Regions from separate parts of the Enterobacter cloacae subsp. cloacae ATCC 13047 genome, predicted to be linked through region 3. Evidence: riboswitches for the same ligand, from Rfam matches in the RefSeq annotation. Region 3 holds a riboswitch; each other region holds the start of a gene.
What was found. A riboswitch is a leader RNA that binds a small molecule or an ion and turns the genes downstream of it on or off. The one in region 3 is predicted to bind thiamine pyrophosphate.
Positions count from the first base shown of each region.

Region 1 (2,196 bases), 2.1 Mb from region 3:
CGCCTCTTTATCCAGCATGGCTTCGGCAAGCAGCTTCTTGAGTCTGGCGTTCTCTTCCTCAAGCGACTTCAGGCGCTTAACTTCAGGCACCTCCATACCGCCATACTTCTTACGCCAGGTGTAAAACGTGGCATCGGAAATGGCATGCTTGCGGCAGAGTTCACGGGCGGGTACCCCAGCTTCGGCTTCGCGGAGAATACTGATGATCTGTTCGTCGGAAAAACGCTTCTTCATGGGGATGTCCTCATGTGGCTTATGAAGACATTACTAACATCGGGGTGTACTAATCAACGGGGAGCAGGTCACCTTGATTACATTACGTGAAATGGTAAAATTCAGACCTGAGAAAGAACGTCGCCATTTGAATGAACTTATAAATAATTATGAACGTTCAGATGATGATTATTTCATCGCTTCTTCTGAGTGGGATGATAGCTGGAGAACTGATAGCTACTAATTGCGCCTTTTTTATTCCAGTTAATCATGGCACAACAGAACTTAGACCAGTTATCTCGACAGCGACATACGCACAAGTCTCATCCTTTGAATGTACTGATCACTGTGATGAGACTGTAATGCGGACAGGTCAATTGGTCAGATAGGGACATCTCAATTTAGCTACAATACAATGACTTCGCATAACAAAGATAATGTTCCAAAAAGGAGTCAAATTAGACCTTTCTCCAATTCCATTTATACAATATTCACACAGGCGATCTGTATTGCTTTTGAGTTGAATTTCGTCTAACTGGTTGATTTTAGTTTTTTATTGATCTCCTGTTGCCGGGCTTACAAAGCCAATAGGGATGGCTCACAATAATTAACTATATGTTAAATCACCCTAAATCTTCCAACAAATGGGACGTATTGTCGCTATTTACCCTACACATATCATTATTGACCGTATCAAGTTCAGCCGCTCCCGTCTGTTCTTTGCATTCCAATTAGAGTAGGCAAAAGCACTTCGACTGCATGAAGAAGACGTATGCAGAAAATAGATTTAATTTTAATCATCACGAATGAAATAGTTTTCTTAAGCCGCCTTAAGGACGGTTTTTTGTGCCTGCTGTTTATTTGTAGAACCCAACGTGAGACACAAACTGGTACACAGAGCATTTTTTAGGGTTGAGTCTTTGGCTTCCCACTGGCATGATCCAGAACAGGGATTAACGGAACGTTAATCACAAGCTTTTGATTTTTTTATTTGACTCGGGGTGCCCTTCTTTGTGAAGGCTGAGAAATACCCGTATTACCTGATCTGGATAATGCCAGCGTAGGGAAGTCAGATGCCTCCCCTGGTCATCGCTTCTTCACGCAAGGCAGGAGCGAACCTATGCAGCCTGACCTGCTCGATTTACACGTTTTACATCACTTCCGGACCCGTTCCCCGCTTACGCACTGTATGACCAATGATGTCGTGCAAACCTTTACGGCCAACGTTCTGCTGGCGCTTGGCGCTTCTCCGGCAATGGTGATTGAAGCCGAAGAGGCCGAGCAGTTTGCCGGGATGGCCGATGCGCTGCTGATTAACGTCGGTACCCTCACCACGCCCCGCGCCCAGTCGATGCGTCGGGCCATCGAGAGCGCGGTGGCGGCAGGCAAGCCCTGGACGCTTGATCCGGTTGCGGTGGGCGCTCTGGCGTTCCGTACCCGCTTTTGTCATCAAATCCTTGCCCTGAAACCAGCCGCCATTCGCGGCAATGCGTCGGAAATTCTTGCCCTTGCGGGGATGAGCGCAGGGGGGCGCGGTGTCGATACCACCGACACCGCCGCAAGCGCGGTGCCTGCTGCCGAGGCGCTGGCCCGCCAGATTAATGCCATTGTGGTCGTCACCGGAGAGGTGGATTACATTACGGACGGACAACGAACCCGCACGGTCACGGGCGGTGACCCGCTGATGACGCGCGTGGTGGGTACCGGGTGCGCGCTCTCTGCCGTTGTGGCGGCGAGCTGCTCGCTGCCGGGCGATCGGCTGGATAATGTTGCCGCTGCCTGCGGATGGATGAAGCGTGCCGGAACGATCGCCGTTGCGCAGTCTCACGGGCCGGCCAGCTTTGCCAGCGCGTTCCTTGATGCGCTGCACAACCTGGAGGCACAGGTATGAAACGAATTAATGCTCTGACGATTGCCGGTACCGATCCAAGCGGCGGCGCGGGCATTCAGGCCGACCTGAAAACATTCTCGGCGCTTGGCGCG
Region 1 is NC_014121.1:3,489,977-3,492,172, reverse strand. It holds one part of gene ECL_RS16915 (IS3-like element ISSen4 family transposase) at 1-234, opposite strand, end outside; gene ECL_RS16910 (hypothetical protein) at 308-457, shown strand; TPP riboswitch at 1,201-1,297, shown strand; gene thiM (hydroxyethylthiazole kinase) at 1,334-2,104, shown strand; gene thiD (bifunctional hydroxymethylpyrimidine kinase/phosphomethylpyrimidine kinase) at 2,101-2,196, shown strand, end outside.
Region 1: another riboswitch for thiamine pyrophosphate. It lies ahead of thiM (hydroxyethylthiazole kinase); the one in region 3 lies ahead of thiC (phosphomethylpyrimidine synthase ThiC).

Region 2 (2,196 bases), 610 kb from region 3:
GCGCTGATCGACGAAGTGAACGTCTGGGTATTACCGGATCTCAATGAAGAGCTCAGCGCCGGGCTGACGCTTGAAGGCCCCACAACAGGCGAAAAGGCGGTGGAAAGCCGCCTTGAGGAGGGCTGCTACTACCTGCTGTTTGACAGCCGCACCCACCGCGGGGCCAATCAGGCGGTACGCAAATGGATCAGCCACGTCTTATCTCCCTCCAATCTGATTTACCATGCGGAAGAACAGTATCAGACGTACTGGTTTCCGGCGTACGGGTTGCTTCCTCGCTGGCATCATGCCCGACCTGCCCACTGTGACAAACCGGCAGGGCTGGAGTCTGTCACCCTGACCTACTACCGCGAGCATGTGGAGCACCGTTTTATTGCCAGGATCATGACCAGACTGCTGGCCGCAGAAGGCGTCCGGCTGGACATCAGGGAAGTGGACTATGACGAATGGCACCAGGGGGAACTGACCAGCGATATCTGGCTGAACAGCGCCAACTTCACCCTGCCGCTCGATTTCTCGCTCTTCTCACACCTGTATGAAGTCCCGCTGATCCAGCACTGTATCGATCGGGACTGGCAGCAGGATGCGGCGCAGTGGCGCGCGGGTGAGATGAACCTGGCCACCTGGTGTCAGGCGCTGCTGGCCGAACAGGCAATCGTGCCGCTGATCCACCACTGGCTGATGATCCAGGGCCAGCGCAGTATGCGGGGGTTACGGATGAATACGCTGGGCTGGTTTGATTTTAAATCCGCCTGGTTTGCGCCACCAGAGCCATAACACTTTCGTAATATTCGCCAAATCATTACAATAGCGCCGTTCTCAACGGGGTGCTGCATCACTGATGTGCGCTGAGATAATACCCGTCGAACCTGATCCGGATAACGCCGGCGAAGGGATTTGAGGCTGTCGCTCAAAATCCTTTGCCACTCAACCTTGAGGTGCAAAGTGTTAAAAAAAGTGCTTCCCCTGCTGGCGCTGTTTGCGCTGCCTGCTTTCGCAAAACCCGTCCTGACGGTCTACACCTACGACTCCTTTTCTGCCGACTGGGGCCCAGGCCCGGTCGTCAAAAAAGCCTTTGAAGCCGACTGCAACTGCGAACTGAAATTCGTGGCGCTGGAAGATGGCGTCTCGCTGCTTAACCGTCTGCGTATGGAAGGTAAAAACAGCAAGGCCGACGTGGTACTCGGCCTGGATAACAACCTGCTGGATGCGGCCTCGCAAACGAAACTGTTCGCCAAAAGCGGCGTAGCGGCAGATGCGGTTAACGTGCCGGGCGGCTGGAAAAACGACACCTTTGTGCCGTTCGATTACGGATATTTTGCGTTTGTTTATGACAAAAACAAGCTGAAGAACCCGCCGAAAAGCCTGAAGGAGCTGGTGGAAAGCGACCAGAAATGGCGCGTGATTTATGAAGATCCGCGCACCAGCACACCGGGTCTGGGCCTGCTGCTGTGGATGCAGAAGGTATACGGTGATAAAACGCCGGAGGCGTGGCAGAAGCTGGCCGCCAAAACCGTGACCGTCACCAAAGGCTGGAGCGAAGCCTATGGCCTGTTCCTGAAAGGGGAGAGCGACCTGGTGCTGAGCTACACCACCTCCCCGGCTTATCACATTATCGCCGAGAAGAAAGACAACTACGCCGCCGCTGATTTCGCTGAAGGTCATTATCTGCAGGTGGAAGTGGCTGCCCGCACTGCCGCCAGCAAGCAGCCGGAACTGGCCGAGAAGTTTCTGAAATTCATGGTCTCCCCGGCGTTCCAGAATGCGATCCCTACGGGTAACTGGATGTATCCGGTGACCAACGTGACGCTACCTGCGGGCTTTGAGCAACTGACCAAACCGCAAACCTCGCTGGAGTTTACGCCGCAGCAGGTCGCCGCGCAGCGAGCAGCATGGGTAAGTGAATGGCAACGCGCCGTCAGCCGCTAATTCCCGGCTGGTTATTTCCCGGACTGCTCGCCGCTGTAGTGATGGTGGCGGTCAGTCTGGGTGCTTTTCTGGCATTGTGGTTTAACGCGCCAGAGAGTGATCTGCTCTCTCTCTGGCACGACAGCTATCTCTGGCACGTCATCCGGTTCTCTTTCTGGCAGGCGTTTCTCTCTGCCCTGCTGTCGGTGATCCCGGCCATTTTTCTTGCGCGGGCGCTCTACCGCAGACGCTTCCCCGGCAGGGAGGCGCTGTTGAGACTGTGTGCCA
Region 2 is NC_014121.1:862,925-865,120, reverse strand. It holds gene sgrR (HTH-type transcriptional regulator SgrR) at 1-777, shown strand, start outside; TPP riboswitch at 814-914, shown strand; gene thiB (thiamine ABC transporter substrate binding subunit) at 946-1,929, shown strand; gene thiP (thiamine/thiamine pyrophosphate ABC transporter permease ThiP) at 1,905-2,196, shown strand, end outside.
Region 2: another riboswitch for thiamine pyrophosphate. It lies ahead of thiB (thiamine ABC transporter substrate binding subunit); the one in region 3 lies ahead of thiC (phosphomethylpyrimidine synthase ThiC).

Region 3 (2,196 bases):
GGTATGTAGTTCGGCAAACTGCGCTTCGTCGTTGGCATCACGAATGGAGCCCGGACGCAGGCCGTCGCCCAGCGACAGGGAGACATCGTACGCGGCACAGATTTCACAGATCTCGCGGAAGTGTTCGTAGAGGAAGTTTTCTTTATGGTGCGACAGGCACCATTTGGCCATGATAGAGCCGCCGCGCGAGACAATACCGGTCAGACGCTTCGCCGTCATCGGCACGTAGCGCAGCAGCACGCCCGCGTGAATGGTGAAGTAGTCGACTCCCTGTTCAGCCTGCTCCAGCAGCGTGTCGCGGAAGGCTTCCCAGGTGAGGTCTTCGGCAATACCGTTCACCTTCTCCAGTGCCTGATAAACGGGCACCGTTCCGATAGGCACCGGGCTATTGCGCAGGATCCACTCGCGGGTTTCGTGGATGTAACGCCCGGTGGAGAGATCCATCACCGTGTCCGCGCCCCAGCGTGTCGACCAGACCAGTTTTTCCACCTCTTCTTCAATGGAGGAGGTCACGGCTGAGTTGCCGATATTGGCGTTGACCTTCACCAGGAAGTTGCGGCCAATGATCATTGGTTCAGATTCCGGGTGATTGATGTTGGCAGGGATAATCGCGCGGCCAGCGGCCACTTCATCACGCACAAACTGCGGCGTGATGTTTTCCGGCAGACGTGCCCCGAAGCCTTCACCCGGATGCTGGTGGCGTAACACCTCGCTGCGGATACGCTCGCGACCCATGTTTTCACGAATGGCGATAAACTCCATCTCCGGCGTAACGATGCCCTGGCGGGCATAGTGCAGCTGGGTAACGCATTTACCCGCTTTCGCGCGTTTCGGCGTCAGCAACCCGGCGAAGCGCAGCTCATCAAGACCATCGTCCGCCAGACGCGCTTTGGTGTACGCCGAGCTGCGGTCAGAGAGCTCTTCGCAGTCGTTACGCGCGTCAATCCACGGCTGGCGCAATTTCGGCAGCCCCTGCTGAACGTTAATGGCAACCGCAGGATCGCCGTACGGACCGGAAGTGTCATACACCGGAACGGCTTCGTTATCTTCATACTGCGGGTGCGCTTTGCTGCCACCGATAAGGGTCGGGCTAAGCTGGATTTCACGCATTGGCACGCGGATATCCGCCTGTGAACCGGTGATGTAAATGCGTTTTGAGTTCGGGAAAGCGGTGCCTTCCAGAGTGTCGATGAAGTGTTGGGCTTGTGCGCGCTGTTCGCGGCGGGTCAGTTTTGTTGTAGACATAGCTCATTCCAAAAGTGAAGGACATGGCTTGTCAGACGACGGATGAAGCAAGAGAGGATCGCCCTGGGGGCGATACAACAGCAGTGTGACTCTTGTTCCCTTCGCAGGTATTAGCCTGATCAGGTTCCGCGGATCCCGAATTAACGGTCTCAGCCCGTGCTTGCACACTGGGCACTCCGACAAGAAAAATCCCCCTCCGCAGAGGGGCGAATGGTTGTAAATTACTCGTTAACGATTAAGAACTCAAGCAGGTCGCGCGACGTTATCTTCGTGGCTCACATCCAGGCCGTGATCCAGGGCGAGGGCGATCAGCTTATCTTCCAGCGTGAATCGCTCTTCCAGCGCTTCGCCGAGGTCGGAAAGCGCCTGCTGAAACTCAAGATAGTTATCGTGATCGATAGCGTTCTCAAGCGTGGAATCGTAGTAATCCATGATCTGCTGGGTGTTAGCTTCCAGCAGCGGATAGAGTTTGCTGGCTGCTAAATACGGTGTAGTCCCTTCCATTTCGCGGATAATGCGTTCATAAATATTGAAATGGCCGTCGGACAGATAGTCGACCAGGCTCTGACAAAAATCATCCAGCGCTTTTTCATTCAACCGCATAAACGATTCTTTGCCAGGCTTAATACCGACCAGATTGTAATAAGCCACGAGTAGATGCTTGCGCACATGTAGCCAGCGATCCACCAGTTTGTTACTTCCTCTAACGCGCTCAGTCAGGCTCTCTAGCTGGTTTAACATGGTTGACTCCGCAAGGTTGAGAATTGAATCTGCTTATCCAAAATGTAACCACAATGCTAACAACATGTCAGTGAAGCGAAGGTAGTGCAATAGATATGGATCGTATTATTGAAAAATCAGATCTGGGTTGGTGGATCGTCAGTCACGAACAAAAATTATGGTTGCCTGCCGGGGAAATACCCTATGGCGCAGCAGAAAAATTCGATCTTG
Region 3 is NC_014121.1:255,494-257,689, forward strand. It holds gene thiC (phosphomethylpyrimidine synthase ThiC) at 1-1,245, opposite strand, end outside; TPP riboswitch at 1,325-1,434, opposite strand; gene ECL_RS01240 (Rsd/AlgQ family anti-sigma factor) at 1,489-1,986, opposite strand; gene nudC (NAD(+) diphosphatase) at 2,082-2,196, shown strand, end outside.